One region of the Anoxybacillus sp. P3H1B genome, then DNA from elsewhere that is predicted to be linked to it. Evidence: riboswitches for the same ligand, from Rfam matches in the RefSeq annotation. Region 1 holds a riboswitch; the other holds the start of a gene.

The links. A riboswitch is a leader RNA that binds a small molecule or an ion and turns the genes downstream of it on or off. The one in region 1 is predicted to bind S-adenosylmethionine.
Region 2: another riboswitch for S-adenosylmethionine. It lies ahead of AT864_RS04215 (hypothetical protein); the one in region 1 lies ahead of AT864_RS10245 (O-acetylhomoserine aminocarboxypropyltransferase/cysteine synthase family protein).

Annotation. Positions count from the first base shown of each region.
Region 1 is NZ_LPUG01000016.1:57,984-61,400, reverse strand. Features, by position in the region: gene AT864_RS10245 (O-acetylhomoserine aminocarboxypropyltransferase/cysteine synthase family protein) at 405-1,721, opposite strand; SAM riboswitch class I at 1,792-1,891, opposite strand; gene AT864_RS10240 (SCP2 sterol-binding domain-containing protein) at 1,967-2,314, opposite strand; gene AT864_RS10235 (thioredoxin family protein) at 2,574-2,888, opposite strand; gene AT864_RS10230 (toprim domain-containing protein) at 2,904-3,245, opposite strand.
Region 2 is NZ_LPUG01000011.1:8,128-11,544, forward strand. Features, by position in the region: gene AT864_RS04200 (hypothetical protein) at 1-1, shown strand, start outside; gene AT864_RS04205 (hypothetical protein) at 107-457, shown strand; gene AT864_RS17470 (GyrI-like domain-containing protein) at 497-1,420, shown strand; SAM riboswitch class I at 1,564-1,669, shown strand; gene AT864_RS04215 (hypothetical protein) at 1,719-2,063, shown strand; gene AT864_RS04220 (hypothetical protein) at 2,095-2,292, shown strand; gene AT864_RS04225 (diacylglycerol kinase family protein) at 2,468-3,355, shown strand.

The DNA of each region.
Region 1 (3,417 bases):
AATTCATCTAAGAATTATACAAATTACAAAAGTGATTCTATCATTCTATAAAGGAAGGTGTCAACAGAAAAATCATTCCTAATCATAGAATCAATACACAAGCGCCGATGATCCATTCAAAATGCTCTGGCTTAACACAACCTTTTCGGCATCTCCCTCGAACAAGAACGCCGGCGAACCCATCTTGTCCGCAAAACGTTCGTTGTATGACAAGGACATGCTGACAGTGGACAAGCAAAGGGTTTACAGATTATGACGGAAAAACGAGGAATCGGGCGGCGTTAATCGGTTTTTATTGGATCATCACCACGCCTGTTTTTAATATGTTCTAACCTCTCGTTGAAACTATTGTTTTATCAATATGAATGGACTTCATGACCGATTCAATTGTTGACGGCTATTTTCTACACCTCTGAATACAGCGAACGAATTCCTGTGGCAATGGCGATGGCTTGCTCTAAATCCTCAATTAAGTCTTCGACATTTTCGATGCCGACCGATAGACGAATCAAATCTTCCGTAACTCCCGAGGCCTGCAAATCTTCTGGGCTCAACTGCTGATGCGTGGTGCTGGCTGGATGAATAATTAAGCTTTTGGCGTCTCCTACATTGGCCAAGTGCGACCAAAGCTTCACGTTGTTAATGAGGGCCGCTCCCGCTTCTCTTCCTCCTTTAATGCCGAACACCACAACGGCTCCCGCTCCTTTCGGCAAATATTTTTCGGCCAAATTCTTGGCTGGATGCTTTTCGTGTCCAGGATACAGCACCCATTCTACTGCCGGATGGCGATCTAAATAGTCTACAATCCGACGCGTGTTAGCAATATGCTCTTTCATGCGTACATGAAGCGTCTCAAGCCCTAAATTAAATTGAAACGCATTAAATGGGCTAATCGCTGGTCCAAGATCCCGCAGCAATTGCACACGAGCCTTAATGATATAAGCAGCCGGACCTAAAGCTTCTGCATACACAAGATTGTGATAGCTTGGATCCGGAGTTGTAAATCCCGGAAATTTAGGAGAATCCCAATTAAATTTTCCTCCGTCTACAATAATGCCGCCAAGCGTTGTACCGTTTCCAAGCAGCCATTTAGTAGCTGAATGAACAACGATATCCGCTCCATACTCAATCGGACGGCATAGATATGGAGTGGCAAACGTATTATCAATAATGAGAGGAATGCCTGCCTCATGCGCAATGTTGGCTACCGCTTCAATATCTAGTACGTGCAAACTTGGATTACCAATCGTTTCTGCAAAGATCGCTTTCGTTTTTGGCGTAATGGCAGCACGGAAATTTTCCGGATTAGCGGGATCAACAAAATGTGTTTTAATTCCATATTTCGGAAGGGTAGTGGCAAAGAGGTTATAGGTACCTCCATATAGCGTTGAAGCTGACACAATCTCGTCTCCTGCTTGCGCTATATTTAAGATCGCAAGCGTGATTGCGGCCATGCCGCTTGCTACTGCAAGACTTCCAATTCCTCCTTCTAATTGTGCCACTCTTTCCTCAAAGACTGTGGCGGTCGGGTTATGAATGCGCGTATAAATGTACCCTTCTTCTTTCAATGCGAATAAGTTGGCTGCATGCTCCGTATTGGCAAATTGATAAGCGTTCGATTGATAAATCGGAACGGCTCTTGCTCCTGTCACAGGATCTGGACTTACCCCCCCATGCACCGCCAGCGTTTCTAAACGATATGATTTTTCGCCCACTGTCATCCTCTCCTTTTTATAATCAAATGAAAACCCCCTCTTCATCATAAGAAGAGGGGGAAATTTCCTTTAACTCTTCTTATCTGCCAGAGCGATACACTCTGCTGGAATTGGCACCGTGTCAAACCGGTTGCCGGGCTTCATCGGGCCAGTCCCTCCGCCACTCTTGATAAGAACTTGTTTATTATTTTATTTTTCTGAATAATAACACTGTTTTTTTATCATGTCAATAACATTTCGTGATTTCATATTCAAGAGGCATAACGATATGGTTTAGCTAAATGAAGAAGCGATTCTAATAAAAGCATGTGACGAAAGCTACCGGAAACCACTAATTCTTTTAAGCGGAGCTGCTGCTGCAATTTAAGTTCACCTTTCAACAGACTAACAAGCGCCTCTTTCGACCCTCTAATGGTTAATATCTTCCTTTCATCAGCTTCCTGCGCCAGATGAACTCCCGTTTTTGAAATGGCGAAAATCAGTGTTTCTGCATCGCATTCAAAGCGAATGTAGAGTTCCTCCTCCGGTAAAATCGGCAACAGATGGTGCAACGTCTGTACACGTTCCATAAACTTTTTAGTTAATTCATAAATCTTCATCGTTTTCCCGCCTCTCCATTATCCTTTTCTCTCATTTATTTCCATAGAAAAAGGCATAATTCCTTTATAAACTTGTCGACAAATCATCAAGAAAACGTACACGATTTTTCATATTTCCCGAGAAATATGTCAAAAAAACTCTAAATAAAAAAGCAAGCCCCCAAAGGCTTGCTTCAATCTATACGGATACCAACACTTCTGCACAATCTAAAATGGACCCATCTACTGTTTGTTCTTCTCTTATCCATAAATGCATGCATTACGGCTTTTGCAATTCTTGAATCACCTCATATAAATATGGGACAGATTGAAATGCATATAACTTCTTTTTCATTTCCCCGTTTCTAAATAACAGCAGGCAAGGTACACTTTCAATTTCCCAGCTGACCGCTCGATCCGGCATATAGTTAATATCGGACTTCCGAAAAGCTACATGAGAAGTTAGCTCTTGAACAATGCTGACCATGCGATTCGCCAGCTGGCATGTGCCGCACATCGGTGTATATACATACAAACATACAAACTCCTCCTGCTGAATGAGTTCATCTAATTGCTGTATCGTTACTTCTTCCACACTTCTTCACACCTTTTACCAATCATCTGCATGCACATCAATATTAGCGCTCAGCAGCACCGTTGCAATATGTTTTTTAGGTGCTGCGGCCACCTCTCGATACATGCGATCGATATATAAATGCTCCGCCTCAGGAAATTCACGGCGCAGCTGCTTTCGCAATCGTTCTCCCGCTTCATCCGAATCCACTAAGATAAACACTTCTTTATCATACAGCTGATCAATCCACTCATCTAATTTGGCACGGCTGATCGTCCCGTTTGTGCAAATGATTTCAACGGAATCTTTAATCATGCCCTCTATTTTCTTTTTGTCGGAGCGCCCCTCGACAATAATTACTTTTTCTTTATCCATCATGATCATCACCTAATGAAAAGAAGTTATGTATATTGTATTCCATTCGCTCTTTGTTTTCTACCTTCCTGCCTCCAAAAATAAAACAGCCTTGAGATCGGAGAAAAAATCCATGCTTGCTTTAACCATTCACTATTCATATAAAAGATATAACGCCGCGGCATTATTAGCCACG
Region 2 (3,417 bases), on a different contig from region 1:
GATTGAATTTTTTGGTGGTTATCGCGATGATAACCATCATATTTGTTTTTGAAGATATGATGGCGATAACGACTAAACGGTATGGGCGAACAGGAAACCAAATACGGTGACGAACCAAAACGGCGATCCGTTCTATTATGTCACCAACTACCGCGGCGATGTCGTCAGCATTGTCGACGAAAACGGCGCGACGGTCGCGAATTATAGCTATGATCCATGGGGAAAAGTACTTTCGGTTTCGGAAAATGCGGCAGTGACTGGACAGCCAATAGGATATGCAAGAGGGCATCAAACGGGAGGGATTCCGACAAATGTTGTTGAAGATGTAATGAAGAACGGCACTTCAAGAACAGTCATTAGAAACAGTGCAATTAGAATTATTTACAAACATAATGGTGTTAGAGTTGCCGCTGAAGAACGAGGGAAAATCGTGATAGCTCCCATGCGATACTATTAGTGAAAGAGTAGGGTTCAGCGAATATTAGGAGGCAATGAAATGAGAAGGGATTATTATGAAAGAATTGAAAGAGCCGTCAAGTATATTCATGATCATTATGACGAGCCTATTCATCTTGATACATTAGCCAACGTTTCCCATTTTTCGAAATATCATTTTAATCGTATCTTCACTTCGATTGTTGGAATGACACCGATGTCTTATGTGAAAAAAATTCGTCTGCAAAAGTCGGTGTATTACTTAACTGAAACGACTAAATCTATCTTGGAAATCTCCAATCTCTGTGGTTTTGGCTCCGTTTCAAATTTTAATGCTGCTTTTAAACAACATTTTCACATGGTTCCCAGTGACGTAAGAAAAAAACATCAAAATCGCAATATTTCATTAGATATAAGCAAGAATCAAGAAGAATGGTCTGCTCCGATCCGTTATACTTACGCTAACCATCATTTATTAAGGAGAATATGGAGCATGAATATAATGATTAAAGAGCTTCCTGACTATGAAGTGGCTTTTGTTAGGCATGTGGGTAGTTATTTAGAAACGTATTATGCATGGAATCAATTAAACGAATGGGCAAACCGAAACGGATTGTATCCGCCAGAGCACGATTTTATTGGCATCTCATTGGATGATCCACTTGTTGTAGAAGAATTTGCTTGCCGCTATGATGCGTGTGTGACGCTGCCGACCGGTTTCAAGGGAGATGAAGATCCCGATATTCAATATAAAACAATACCTGGCGGATTATATGCCTTATATCAGTTTTACGATACGATTGATAAATTAGCGATTGCGTATCAAAGTTTATTTGGACAGTGGTTGCCAAATAGTGAGTATGATGCGGATGATAGGCCGTGCCTGGAATTTTGTATGAATAATCCAGAAACAGATCCGGAAGGAAAGTGTAAAGTTCATTTATATGTCCCTATAAAAGAAAGGGGATCATCTAGCGGGGGCTAGGAATAGGACGAATGATCTGGCGACGATGGTCGATCGTAATGAAGAAGTCCTTGTTATTTCGATGTTATGAATCCTGGTTTTTGGAAATTAAAAAATGGTTGTCATTTCCATAAAATAATGGTAGCATAGGAATAACTGAATAAGTCTTATCAAGAGTGAACGAGAGATCGGGCTCAATGACTTCACAGCAACCTGCGCTTGACGCAAGGTGCTCCTACCCGCAAAGCGCTTCGCTTTGAATGATAAGGACGGCTTCAAGCTCTTTTCGCGTCATTCATGGCGGAAAGAGCTTTTTATTTTGGCAGAGCCGTTTGTGACCATTCTTATTGAGAAAGGGGCGAGCATGATGAGTGAAACGATCCGCAGGTACATGGCGTGCCATATGAAAGCTGCTTCATTCGCTTTACATGTTGCCAGCGGTGTAAAACGTCAGCTTTGTCAATGGGATTCTACAGCGATTTTTTACATTGATCACCATACGAACTTTTTTCTATTGTATGGGCAAGCATTTGGAAAACCGTTTCAACTGTTACTTACGTTGGCGGAAGTGGAAGTGTTCAAAGCAGAAGAGCCCTATGCGCTCGATCGTTACATTTGGCGGGAGCTAAGAGAGCAAGGGCTGCCGGTCGGGCAGATTGATTAAAAACGTTAGAAAAGAAAAAGGAGAGGGAGCTATGGAAGTCGAAATAGATGAGCATGCCGGTATTCGAGGAAAAGACATGGAAACAAATGTCAGCGGAATGAGATTGACTCAGCGAAATGGGCGGTTCTTGTCTCCTAAATGGCATGTCGCTATGCTCATTGATCCTTTCGAAACCTTTACCTTAGTGAGAGGGAGTGAAACAAGAAAAAGGACGGTTGCCATCGCTTAGGGTACCGCTCATGAGGAAAAACGGTAGGGCCTTTATTTTTTCTTCGGCACGAGCAGCAAATGGCCGGAATTCTCAAATCGGTAAAGTAAAAAGAGAAAAACAAGCGTCCCGATGTAAAGCGGGACCTTGTTTGGGATTTTCATGTTACGATCTTTGATTAGAGGGAACGATCGATATGATCTATTATTTTGTTGTTAATAAAATCTCGGGAAACGGAAAAGGGCTGAAAGTTTGGAAAAAGGTTGAAAAGCTGCTTCAAGAGAAGCAGGTAAATTATCAAGTTCGTTTTACAGAACGTCCAAAACATGCGGTAGAAATAGTGAAGGAGTTTTCTTCTGAAGCATGCAATGCGGTTGTCGCCGTTGGCGGCGATGGCACAATCCACGATGTGGCAAACGGGCTCATTCATTCGAATATACCTTTAGGGATTATTCCGGCAGGGTCAGGAAATGATTTAGCAAGGGCTCTTGATATACCGATGGACTATAAAAGGGCGTTGGAACGTATTTTAAGAGGAAAGAAAAGAAAAATGGACGTTGGAAAAATTGGCGAAGAATACTGCATGACTGTAACGGGAATCGGATTTGACGGCAAAGTGGCCGAGATCAACAATGCTGCTAAATATAAAGATTTATTAAATCTCGTTAGGTTAGGCGATCTTTCCTATGGATTGAGCGTTTTGCATGCTTTATTCCAATATCGTCCCGTCCGCATTCAATTAAAAATTGACGGGGAGGTTCAATCTTTTTCAAATGCATGGTTCATTGCCATTGCTAATACTCCGAATTACGGCGGAGGGATTAAAATATGTCCGGATGCTTGTTACTATGACGGATTTTTTGACATTTGTATCGTACATAGCGTCACAAAATGGGAGCTGTTACGCACGTTTCCAAAAGCGTATAAAGGAAAGCATGTTTCACATCCAAGTGTCACCATGATCAAAGGAAAACAGGTAGAAATTATCGCTGAACCGCCGATAATTGTCCAAAGCGATGGCGAGATTCTCACGAAAACTCCAGTGAATGTAACGATTCAGAAGGAGGCGTTGCTAATTATGTGACCCTCCCGCAGGCAAAAAAGCTGTTCAAGCAATTTATTTTCATCTAAGGAACGCTTTGTGGG